Linked DNA regions of Azoarcus sp. KH32C. The protein of the gene in region 1 interacts with the protein of each later gene in a pairwise test. Links are inferred from orthologs where the notes say so. Each region holds a gene or a part of one and is shown in the gene's direction. Other genes may lie near its edges. The genes, in order: AZKH_RS05965 and paaX.

What was found.
Region 2: the proteins of AZKH_RS05965 (region 1) and paaX interact in binary tests that used the Escherichia coli proteins (3 or more experiments, as listed by UniProt). The link is inferred for Azoarcus sp. KH32C from one-to-one orthologs.

What each region holds. Positions count from the first base shown.
Region 1 is NC_020516.1:1,330,951-1,337,194, reverse strand. What follows is about bases 2,959-5,905. They hold AZKH_RS05965 (ATP-binding protein), read left to right. Parts: upstream 2,959-3,730; coding sequence 3,731-5,080; downstream 5,081-5,905. Other genes in these bases: gcvA (transcriptional regulator GcvA), read right to left, coding at 5,090-5,905; AZKH_RS05970 (response regulator), read left to right, coding at 2,973-3,719. In the rest of the region: ribonuclease E activity regulator RraA, read left to right, coding at 1-415; aceA (isocitrate lyase), read left to right, coding at 798-2,111; AZKH_RS05975 (Spy/CpxP family protein refolding chaperone), read right to left, coding at 2,196-2,732; more of gcvA, read right to left, coding at 5,906-6,094; AZKH_RS05955 (DUF2917 domain-containing protein), read left to right, coding at 6,204-6,244. UniProt on the Escherichia coli protein: Histidine kinase member of the two-component regulatory system CpxA/CpxR which responds to envelope stress response by activating expression of downstream genes including cpxP, degP, dsbA and ppiA.
Region 2 is NC_020516.1:3,262,123-3,268,185, forward strand. What follows is about bases 2,076-4,841. They hold paaX (phenylacetic acid degradation operon negative regulatory protein PaaX), read left to right. Parts: upstream 2,076-2,863; coding sequence 2,864-3,820; downstream 3,821-4,841. Other genes in these bases: fdhD (formate dehydrogenase accessory sulfurtransferase FdhD), read right to left, coding at 2,076-2,558; AZKH_RS14380 (YfhL family 4Fe-4S dicluster ferredoxin), read right to left, coding at 3,824-4,018; AZKH_RS14385 (2-oxoacid:ferredoxin oxidoreductase subunit beta), read right to left, coding at 4,100-4,841. In the rest of the region: AZKH_RS14365 (molybdopterin-dependent oxidoreductase), read right to left, coding at 1-1,743; more of fdhD, read right to left, coding at 1,761-2,075; more of AZKH_RS14385, read right to left, coding at 4,842-4,939; AZKH_RS14390 (2-oxoacid:acceptor oxidoreductase subunit alpha), read right to left, coding at 4,942-6,063. UniProt on the Escherichia coli protein: Negative regulator of the paaZ and paaABCDEFGHIJK catabolic operons. Binds the consensus sequence 5'-WWTRTGATTCGYGWT-3'. Binding of PaaX is specifically inhibited by phenylacetyl-coenzyme A (PA-CoA).

The sequences.
Region 1 (6,244 bases):
GTTCCGCAGCTACGGCGGACGTCCCGCCTTTGGCGGCCCCATCGCGACCCTGAAGGTGTTCGAGGACAACTCGCTGGTGCGCAAGGCACTCGAGACGGACGGTCACGGCCAGGTCCTCGTGATCGATGGCGGCGGTTCGATGCGCTGCGCGCTGGTCGGCGACCAGCTCGCCCAGCTGGGTGTCGCGAACGGCTGGGCGGGCGTCATCGTCTATGGCTGCATCCGCGACTCGAAAGCGATCGGCACCATGGACCTGGGCGTCTTCGCACTTGGCACTCACCCGCTGAAGAGCATCAAGAAGGGCGCAGGCGACACGGACATTCCCATCACCTTCGGCGGCGTGAGCTTCGTGCCTGGCCAGTATGTCTACGCGGACGAAGACGGCGTGGTCGTCTCGGAGATCCCGCTGCTCTGACACCGCGCTGCGGCATGGATTCTGCCGACGCCCCGCGGAGATTTCTCCCGGGGCGTTTTTGTTGCGCCCCGGTCCACGCGGAGCAATTGGGAACCATTTTTTCCGCAGCGCAGCGCCTTTTCATTTCACAAAGCCAAAAGCCGTTTCATATCACGGAAAGCAAATTACAAGCCTCTGTTTTTTTTAGATTAAATAATTTCTTATATCTTATATAAGACTTATTGCTGCAGAGCGAAAAGCTTCCTATACTCTGTTCCACATCGAGGGCGAACCGCAGCAGCGGACACCTCGAAGGAGAGACCCTCGCCGCCCCCGCCATGCCGGGCGGATGAGAAGGATACGTGGATACACGCTTAATCTGTCAGTCAACAAGGAAACTGCCATGACCCTGACCCGCGAACAGCAAATCGCCGCCCTGGAAAAAGACTGGGCCGAAAACCCCCGTTGGAAAGGCGTCAAGCGCGGTTACTCCGCTGCCGACGTCGTCCGCCTGCGCGGCTCCCTGCAGCCGGAATACACGCTGGCCCAACGCGGCGCCAAGGTCCTCTGGGAAAAGGTCAATGGCGGCGCCAAGAAGGGTTACGTGAACGCCTTCGGCGCGATCACCGCCGGTCAAGCCATGCAACAGGCCAAGGCTGGCCTGGAAGCTGTTTATCTGTCGGGCTGGCAAGTCGCCGCCGACGGCAACACCTCCGAAACCATGTACCCGGACCAGTCGCTGTATGCCTACGACTCGGTGCCGACCATGGTTCGCCGCATCAACAACACCTTCAAGCGCGCTGACGAAATCCAGTGGTCGCGTGGCATTAACCCGGGCGACGAAGGCTTCATCGACTACTTCCTGCCGATCGTTGCCGATGCGGAAGCCGGTTTCGGCGGCGTCCTGAACGCCTTCGAACTGATGAAGAACATGATCGCCGCCGGTGCTGCCGGCGTGCACTTCGAAGACCAGCTGGCCGCCGCCAAGAAGTGCGGCCACATGGGTGGCAAGGTGCTCGTCCCGACCCGTGAAGCCTGCGAAAAGCTGATCTCCGCCCGTTTCGCCGCCGACGTCATGGGCGTTCCGACCCTGATCCTGGCCCGTACCGATGCCGAAGCTGCCAACCTGATTACCTCCGACTACGACGCGAACGACAAGCCGTTCCTGACCGGCGAGCGCACCCAGGAAGGCTTCTTCCGCGTCAAGAACGGTCTCGAGCAGTCCATCTCCCGTGGTATCGCCTACGCCCCGTACGCCGACCTGGTGTGGTGCGAAACCGGCGTGCCGGATATCGGCTTCGCCCGTGAATTCGCCCAAGCCGTGCTGTCCGCCTGCCCGGGCAAGTTGCTGTCCTACAACTGCTCGCCGTCCTTCAACTGGAAGAAGAACCTCAACGACTCGCAAATCGCGTCGTTCCAGGAAGAGCTGTCCGCGCTCGGCTACAAGTACCAGTTCATCACCCTGGCCGGCATCCACGTCAACTGGTACAACACCTTCAAGTTCGCCAAGGCCTACGCTGGCGGCGAAGGCATGAAGCACTACGTCGAGATGGTTCAGGAGCCGGAATTCGCCGCTCGCGAACAAGGCTACACCTTCGTCTCGCACCAGCAGGAAGTTGGTACCGGCTACTTCGACGACGTAACCACCGTCATCCAGGGCGGTTCCTCCTCCGTCAAGGCCCTCACCGGCTCGACCGAAGAAGAGCAGTTCCACTGATCTCCTCGAATGGGCGGACCGGCATCTGGTCCGCCTTAGCCAGGAAAGCCGCGCCCACAAGGCGCGGCTTTTTCATTGGCGCAGTTATTGGGGTGCCGCCGGCTGAGCAGGGAGCCGCCCACCCATGTGATCGCCGCGCATCGCGCCCCGTGCCCCCTGCGGCCCGAAGAGATGGAACTGCTCGTCGAAGACCTTCTTCTGCGCCGCGTCGAGGCGACCGTAGAAAGCTTCCGTCGCCTTGCGGACGTCCTGCAGCGCCGCCATGCGCTCACGGCTGAAGGCTTCCATCCGGTCCATCCGCTCGAGGGCGGTCTTCGGCCGTTCCTGGTTCCGCATCGCCTGCATGTGTTCCGCGGCCGTCCTTGCCTTCTCCTGCATCACACCCTTGAACTGGTCCCACGCCGCCATCTGGCCCGGCTTGAGTGCGAGTGCCGCCTGCAACTGGGCAAGCCGCTGTGTTGCGCGCTCGGTGATGCCGGCCGGGTCCATGTGATACATCCTGGCCATTCCGCCGTGCGGGCCGTCGCAGTCCCCTTGACCTGCCGCCATCGCGCCCATGCTGCCGAAACCGAGCGAGGCAACGAAGGCCGCAAGTATCGAAGTCCTGATCAATGATTTCATGATGACTCTCCTGTATTGTCGGATACGCCTCGTGTCCGGGCGACGACATCATTCGAACACCGTCATGTAAGCAGGATTTGTCCGCAGCAAGACGGTTTGCATAGTCGTGTTGCGCGTCGGGAGCGCGATACTCTGGGATACAAAGCCTCCGGCGGCGGGGCTTATGATTCGGGTCGACGGGGATGACCCGGCTTCCATATCGACCACACACCGACGCAGCGACCACACACCGACGCAGCCATGACCAACGCCCAGGACCATATCCTCATCGTCGACGACGACCGCGAAATTCGCACGCTGCTCGCCGATTACCTCGAAAAGCAGGGGTTGCGCTGCACGACCGCGGCAGACGGTCGCGAGATGAAGGCCGCATTGGAGCGCCACCGGGTCGACCTGATCGTGCTCGACCTGATGCTGCCCGGCGAAGACGGCCTGACCCTGTGCCGCAACCTGCGTGCCGGCGGAACGCACGCGAATACCCCCGTGCTGATGCTGACCGCACGAGGCGAGGACATGGATCGTATCCTCGGCCTGGAGATGGGCGCGGACGATTACCTGCCCAAGCCTTTCGTGCCGCGCGAACTGCTCGCCCGGATCCGCGCGATCCTCAGACGGGCCCGTGCGCTGCCGCCGAACCTGGACGCCCACCCACCAGCCCACGCGACGATGCTGCGCTTTGGGGCTTGGCGCCTCGACACGGTCGGCCGGCACCTGATCGCAACCGACGGGACGGCGGTTCCGCTGTCGGGCGCGGAGTACCGCATCCTCGCGGTGTTCCTCGCGCACCCGCAGCGCGTACTGAGCCGCGACCAGTTGATGGAGCTCACGCAAGGGCGCGAGGCGGACGTCTTCGACCGCTCGATCGACCTGCAGGTCAGCCGCCTGCGTCAGCGTCTCGGCGACAACGCGCGAGAGCCGACGATCATCAAGACGGTGCGCAACGAAGGCTACGTGCTCTCGAGCACGGTTGAGGCAATCGACGCGTGACCGAAGGCGCCATGGGACTCCCTGCGTGGACGCGTTCGCTCTTCGCCCGCCTGATGCTGATCTGGCTGGGCGGGATGGCTGTGGTGCTCGCGGTGAGCATCGCGCTGTTCGTGGGCGAACGGGACAGGCATGCGCGCGAGGTGCTCTCGGAAGGCATCGCGCGTGAAGTCGCGGCAGCGGTCGACGTGCTGGACCATCTGGGACCGGTCCAGCGCGAAGACTGGATCGACACGCTGGGCCGCCGCCGGCTGCGCTTCGTGCTCGCTCCGCCGCCGCCGGACGCGCGCCCGATCGAGGCGGAATCTCCGCTGGCCGACGCACTGCGCATGGCCATGCCTGAACGCGAGGTCGCCTTCCTGATGCGCCCCTTTGGCGGCGAAGACCATCCGATGCACCTGCACTCGATGGCGAGCCTGCGGCTGTCGGACGGCACACCGCTGACGATCCGCATGCCCGGGCCGATGCTCGGCGGCCCGCCGCGTCCGCCTCCGCCCATCGGCAGCCTGCTGGGATCGCTGCTCGCGCTGGTGCTTGGCGTGAGCCTCCTCGCCTGGGTCGCCGTGCGGATCGCGACACGGCCGATCTCGCGTCTGGCCGCGGCAGCCGACGCGCTCGGGGAAGACCCGAACCGCCCCCCGCTGGCGACGACCGGACCGGCCGAAGTCGAACAGGCGGCCCACGCCTTCAACCGCATGCAGGAGCGCCTGTTGCAGCATGTCACCGAACGCACCCGCATCCTGGCCGCGATCTCGCACGACTTGCAGACCCCGATCACCCGGCTGCGCCTGCGCGCCGAACTGGTCGACGATGAGGCGCTGCGCCTGAAATTCCAATCCGATCTCGATGCGATGCAGGCGCTGGTCAAGGAAGGCCTCGATTACGCACGCAGCCTCGATGCCCATGCCGCTCGCCAGCAGATCGACCTCGGCGCGCTGCTAACGGCACTGCGCGACGACGCGCAGGACATGGGCTGGGACGTCACGGTGCCGGCACAGTTATCGGCAGCCTGCTCCGGACACCCGGTCGGACTGCGCCGAGCGCTGTGGAATCTTATCGAAAACGGCATCAAGTTCGGCGAAAAAGTCGATATCAGCACCGCCAAAACGCCGGATGGATTCCAGATCCGGATCAGCGACGCCGGACCGGGACTGGCTGCGGAGGAGATCGAGAAAGTCTTCGAACCCTTCTATCGGACCGAAGCCTCGCGCAACCGGGAGACCGGCGGCACTGGGCTGGGACTCGCCATTGCGCGCAATCTGCTGCGGGCGCAGGGCGGCGACGTGCGGCTCGAGAATCGCCCCGCCGGCGGACTCGACGCCATCGTCACGCTGAGTGGAAGCGCTCGGCACCTTGCAAACTGACCGGGCGCTTCAAGCCCCGGGCATACCGGTCAGGGAGGCATCCACGCTCAGCGGGGCGGCAAGATCGGCGGCCACTTCGGCGCGCAGCCACGCGAGAAAGCTCTTCAGCAGCGGCGTATCCGAGGGCCGTTCCGGCAGCACGGTCCAGTAGCGCCAACGCGGCCGCTGTTCGAATGGCGTCGTGGCGGGAAAACTGCCCGCTGCGATGCCTTCCGGCGCATGACGTGCGGGTATTTCGATGTCGAAGGGCCGCAGCAGGCGTCCCGCCCGAAGCGCCAAGGCCGCCAGGCTGCGTCGCGCCAGCGCAACACCATGCCCGTCGATTGCCGCCTGCAGCATGATCCCCGAGTCGGACACCATCAGCCCGCCTGCCGGCTCGGGCCAGTCGAGGCCCGCCGCCTGGAACCAAGGCTGCCAGTCCTCCCCTTCCGAGCGCAGCAACGGCAGTCCGGCGAGGTCCGCGGGCGTGTCGAGCCGCCGTCCCCGGCACAACGCGGGACTGATCACCGGAAACAGGACGTCGTCCATCAGAAGCTCGGCCCGCACCCCGCCATAGCCCCCCGGCCCCCAGCGGATGCAAACGTCCACGGCGTCGCGCGTAAAGTCGACGAGCGCTCCCGTAGATGTGACGTTCAGTTCGGCCGACGGGTGGCGGTCGATGAAGCCCCCGATGCGCGGCGTCAGCCAGCGGCCGGCAAACGAGGGCATCACGCTCACCGACAGGCGATTCGGATTCGCGCGACGCTGCAGCACCGATACCGTATCGGACAGCTGACGCAGGGCGGTGTTGGCCGACGCCAGCAATTCCTCGCCAGCCGGGGTCAGCACGACAGCCCGCCCCTGGCGCAGGAACAGCGCAAACCCCAGATAGTCCTCAAGGGCGCGGATCTGGTGGCTCACCGCACCGTGCGTGACGAACAGTTCGTCGGCCGCGCGGGAAATGCTCCGGAGCCGGGCCGCGGCCTCGAACATCCTCAGCGCGGATAGCGACGGCAGCTTTCCGGGCCTCTCCATATGTGAGTTTCCTTCACATGAACGTCAGAAAAGATCGATTTTCAAGACGCCTTCGCGTATCCACAATGCAATCACACGACTCAATCACCGTGCAACGCAAGGAGGCATCATGGAAACAAGATTCGCACGTTCTGGCTGGAACATGCAAGC
Region 2 (6,063 bases), 1.9 Mb from region 1 along the record:
GAGGTCCGTCGCCTCCGGCAGCAGCAGGTCCGCCATCCAGTTGGTCTCGTCGACGGTGTAGGCGAAGGACACGGTGTAGGGGAACTTCGCGATCTCCTCGACCAGCGTGCGCGTATCCCAGAACGAGATCGCGGGATTCGAGCGGTAGATGAACCACACGTCCGGGGTCGTCGGTGCGGGCATCGTCCAGTCCGACGGCACTTCGCGCTGGAACATCCAGGCGAGTTGGGTCGGCCCGAGCGCCTGGCTCCAGGCGGTGTTGCCGACGATGGGCACCAGCGTACGGTGGATGTTGCGCCCAGTCGGCTTCGCGACCCAGTTCGCCTTGTCGGTCGGGTTGAAGTACTGCGCCATGAAGCCGTCTTCGCCGGCCTTCACGCTCTTGTGCCGGTCGTCGTGCGGGCGGTTCAGGCGCACCGTCGTGCCCAACGTGCCGCCGGGATTTTCCAGCGCGCCGACCAGCACCGCGAGCAGCGTGCGCGCCCAGCAGCATTCGAATGCCCCCCAGCCGTTATTCACCGACTTGCCCAGCGTCACCGCGACGGGGCGCAGCGGCAGCGTCTTGCCGTCGATCTCGGTCGACTCGCCGATGCAGGCGTTTTCAAGGTATTCGTTGGCGATGCGGCGAATCGTGTCGGCGGGCACGTCGCACACCCCCGCCGCCCATTCGGGCGTGTATTTCTGCATGTGCTCGACGAGCTTCGTGTAGGCCGTCACGCCTTCGACCTCGCCGAGTTCATTACGGACATCGTCCGCGTCGATGCTGATCGCCCCACTCACGCGGAAGCGCCCGGCCACTGCCGGCACCGTCCCGGGCACATCGAAAGGCACGGCACGCCCGCTCGCGACGTCCCACAGCAGCGGCTTACCCGTTTCCGCATCGCGCAGGTACAGCCCGTCGGGGCCGACGAGATACGGCGACGACGTCCGGTCACGCAGGAAAGGCACGTCGAGCTTGTCGAGCCCCTGCTCGCACACCAGCACGTGGATCAGCGCGAACATGAAGGCCGGATCGGTCTTCGGCCGGATCGGCACCCACTCCGCCGAACAGGCGCCGGTGATCGACAGATGCGGCTCGACCTGCACCCGCTTGTAGCCACGCACGCGCGCATCCGCATGGCGCGTCACCGCGCAAGGCCCGCCCGAGGCCTCCGCGTTCATGCCGATCGACAGCACGAAGCGCGCGAGCGGCGTATCGGCCGCGACCGTGAAGCCACGGTGCCAGAACTCGCCGTAGAGGTGCTCGGAATGCACGCACTTCACGCCCTGACCCGAACCGAAGCTGTAGTCGATCGCTCCCCAAGCCGCGAGAAAGGCCGGAAACGACCCCATGTACATCCCCGGCGTGCCACCATGACCGAAAGTCGCCGCGACGCGCGGCAGGCCGGATTCATCGACCAGCCCCTTCGCACGCACCGAACCGAGCTTCTCGGCGAGCAGGTCCAGCGCCTCGTCCCACGAAATCGGCTCGAAACGCGGATCCTCCTTGCGGCCCTTCTTCGGGTTCGTGCGCTTCATCGGCTGCAGCACGCGGTGCGGGTTGTAAGTCTTCTGCACCAACCCGTAAGCCTTCACACAGACCCGCCCGCGCGCCGGATGCACGTCCTCGGCGGCGAAGTTCGGCTCGATCTCGGTCGCGACCCCGTCGACGACCTTCACGTTCATGAAATCCGGCCCCGCGACGCAGTTGTAGCAATAGGTCGGGACCTTCCGCACCGATTGCGGATTGGCGACTGAGGACATGTCTTCCCCGTTTCCTTTCAGTGAACCCGTTCCGGGTGCGAATAGACGCTGTGGCGTTCGCCTCGCGCGAAACCGATCAGCGTCAGCCCGGCTTCCTCGGCAATGCGCACGGCCATGCCGGTCGGCGCCGAAACCGCCGCGACGACGGCGATGCCGACTGCCGCCGCCTTCTGTACGATCTCGTAGCTCGCGCGGCTCGTCATCAGCACGAAACCGTCGGCGAAGGACATTTGGCGAGCTGCGACCGCGCCGATCAACTTGTCCAACGCGTTGTGGCGGCCAACGTCCTCGCGGACGAGCTCGACTCCGCCGTCGAAGCGGCACCATGCCGCCGCGTGCACCGCGCCGGTCAGATCGAAGAGATGCTGCATGGCCTTGAGCCCGGCCTGCGCCCGCAGCAGGGCACCGGTTTCCAGCACGCCCGCGCCCGCGATGGTCGAAACCGGACGATTGGCGAGCTGCGCCAGGCTTTCAACGCCGCAGATGCCGCAGCCGGTACGCCCGACCATCGCGCGGCGCCGTTCGCGCAGGCACGCAAAACGGGCGCCGGCAAGCTGCATCTGCACCTCGCAGCCTTGGGCATGCTCGATCACGTCGATATCGAGGATGTCGCGGACCTCTCCGGCGATCCCTTCGCTGAGGCTGAAGCCCAGCGCGAAATCCTCCAGATCCTGCGGCGTCGCCATCATCACCGCGTGCGAGAAGCCGTTGTAGACCAGCGCTACCGGCAGCTCTTCGGCGACCATGTCCTCGACCTGCGCAGCGAGCCCGCCGACCCAGCGCTCCACGCCGTACTTGCCGTGTCCATCCGCCATCTTCGAAGCTGCACCATGCTGCATTGCCCACCCCGCCGACCGGTTTGCCGGGCCCGCCGGAGATCGGCAGGCCAACGACGACGCCATGGGTTAACGATACAAATCACACCGACCATAGTCAATGTTTTTGTATCGCATTTATCGCCATTGTTTGATTTTCATCAATCCTTGAAAAATCCTCCTTACACTCCACGGCCGGACCGCGATCGCACGCGTTTCGCAACGCCAGCGACATAGGGTTAGAATCGGCCGAAAACCCCGACGCCGACGCCGTCCGGCGCGGATCTGCCCCTGGTGCCACCACGATGAAAAGCCGCTTCCTCGAGCAATGGATCAGCGATTCCCTCGCCGAGCGGCGACCGCGCGCGAACTCGCTGATCATCACGGTGTACGGCGACTTCATCGCCCCGCACGGAGGCACCGTGTGGCTCGGGAGCTTCATCCGGCTGGTCGAACCGCTGGGGCTGAACGAGCGCATGGTGCGCACCAGCGTCTATCGGCTGTCGCAGGACCACTGGCTGGAATCGGAACAGATCGGCCGCAAGAGCTATTACAGCCTCACGGCCTCGGGGCGGCGGCGTTTCGAGCACGCCTACCGGCGGATCTACGATGCCCCGCACGACACCTGGGACGGGCAATGGCAGCTCGTCGTACTCCCCTCGACCCTCGCCTCGCCGGAGCGCGATACGCTGCGCAAGGATCTGTCGTGGGCGGGCTACGGCAACGTTGCGCCGGGCGTCATGGGCCACCCCTCGGCCGACACCGCGACCTTGCAGGAAATCCTTCAGGAGACAGGCACGCAGGACAAGGTCGTGCCGATGCGGGCGACGACGCTGGGCGGGCTATCGACCAAGCCGCTGCAGGATCTCGCCCGCGAATGCTGGAACCTCGAATCGATCGAGGCCGGATACCAGGAATTTTCGGATCATCTGCGGCCGGTCCTGCGCTCGCTGCGCAGCACCCGCAATCTCGATCCGGAGCAATGCTTTCTCGTGCAGACGCTGATGATGCACGAATTCCGCCGCGCGCTGCTGCACGACCCGCAACTGCCGCCGCAACTGATGCCGCCCGACTGGAGCGGCGCCGCGGCGCGGGCGCTCTGCCAGGACATCTACCGCATCACTTGGCGGCTGTCGCAACAGCACCTGATGGCGGTCTGCGAGACGCCGGCCGGAGCCCTCCCCGGCGCAGCGCCCTATTTCTACCAGCGCTTCGGCGGCCTCGACACGGAGGCCGCCACGCCGGAAGTGGCCGAAAGCTGACGCTCAGGCCGCGAGCGGGACGATCGCGTCCACCGGACAGACGTCCTGGCACTGCGGCGTGTCGTAGTGCCCCTTGCACTCGGTGCACTTGGCGGGATCGATCACGAAAGCCGGATCGCCTTCGGCAATCGCCTCGTTCGGGCACTCGGCGACGCACACGTCGCAGCTGATACAGTCTTCGTTGATTTGCAGGGCCATTTCGGCTCACTCCTGTCGATTTTCTAAAAACGGAGGGGTTGGAGGGGCTGGATGTTCATCGCACCCGAGCGCTGATCGCCGTCACAGCGCAAAATCGGCTTCCAGTTCGGCAACCGCCACACCACCCTTCGGCTCCGGCTGGTACGCCGGACGGCTGCCTTTATACAACACCTTGCCGACGTTGAAGCCATCGTCGGTCATCAAACGTCGCGCGGCACGCGCGGCATCGTCGGTCGCATCGACCACCGCGGTGCGCACCATATGCTTCCACTCCTGCTGCTCGGGCCGGAAAGTCACGCACGGGCTCAGCACCTGCACCAGCGAGAAGCCGGGATGGCGGATCGCCTGCGTGATGATGTCCGCGACGTTGTTCGGATCGCTGCTCGAACAGCGCGCGATGAAATTCGCACCGGCCGCGAGCGCCACCACCAAGGGATGGAAGGGATTGATCCCCGCCCCGTCCGGCGTCAGCTTGCTGCCTTCCCAGTCCGGCGCCGTGGTCGGCGAGGCCTGCCCCTTCGTCATGCCGTAGACCTGGTTGTCCATCACGATGTAGGTCAGGTCGACGTTGCGCCGGCAGGCGTGCAGGAAATGATTACCGCCGATCGAGAAACCGTCGCCGTCACCGCCCGTGACGAGCACCGTCAGATCCGGGCGTGCGATCTTGAGCCCGGTCGCGACCGGAAGCGCGCGTCCATGCACCCCGTGAAAACCATACACACTCGTATAAGCCGGAATCCGCGACGAGCAGCCGATGCCCGACACGACGGCGACGTTCTCCGGCGCAAGCTGCATCGACGCCAGCGCACGGGTGATCGCCGCCAGCACTGAAAAGTCGCCGCATCCGGGACACCAGATCGGCTTCACGTCCGACTTGTAGTCCTTCGCGCTGTATTCCCGCTGCTTTGCACACGCATCCATGTTCAGCTCCACTGCAGAATTTGATCGACGATCGCCCCCGGACGTACCGCGAGCGGCCCCGGGTGATGCAGCGCGTGCACCTCGCGCGGCAGGTCGTACTGAGCGCGCAGGTAGCGGTGGAACTGCCCGCTGTGCGACTGCTCGACGACCAGCGCGCGGCGCACGCCCTTCATCACGCGCTCGAATTTTTCCGGCTGGACCGGCGAGATCAGGCGCACCGCGACGAGCTTCACCGCCTGCCCGGCCGCACGCAGCCGTTCCAGCGCCTCGCGTGCCGGCCCCGCGCTCGAGCCCCAGGTCACGATCGCTGTGTCCGCGTCCTCGTCGCCGCTGATCTCGGCCCAGTGGTCGCCGTAGTTGTAACCGGTGAGCTTCCTCAACCGTTTGTCGAGCTGCGCCTGGTGGTCGGAGGCCTGGGACGACGGCGTACCCGTCTCGTTGTGCTCCAGGCCGTCTGCCGTGTAGGTCAAGCCCGCCATCCCCGGAATCGCCATCGGCGACACGCCGGACGCGGTATTCGCGTAACGCTTGTACTGCGCACCTTCCGCCAGTGCCGCCGGCTTCTCGCGCTGGCCGATGAAGGCGATCGCGGCCGAGCGCGGAATCACCGCCCGCGCCTGCCCCATCGCCTGGTCGGTCAGTACGATCGCCGCCGTCTGCAGGCTCTCGGCCAGATGCACCGCCCATTGCGTCGTGAAGAGGCAATCCGCGACCGAGGTCGGTGCAAGCACCAGATGCGGCGCGTCGCCATGCAGGCCATAGACCGCGATGTTCAGGTCGCTCTGCTCGGACTTCGTCGCGATGCCCGTGGAAGGCCCGACGCGCATCACGTCCACCACCACGATCGGCACTTCGGCCGCCACCGCAAGGCCCAACGACTCCGTCATCAGCGCGAGCCCCGGGCCCGAGGTGGCCGTCAGCGAAGGCACGCCGCCGTAGGACCCGCCGATGATCTGGTTGATCGACGCGAGCTCGTCCTCGGCCTGTACCAGCACGCCGCCGACCTTCGGCAGCGCCGGCGCCAGCCACTCCAACACCTCGGTCGCCGGCGTGATCGGATACGCCGCGACAAAGCGCACGCCACCGCGCAGCGCACCCATCCCGGTCGCCTCGTTGCCGGTGAT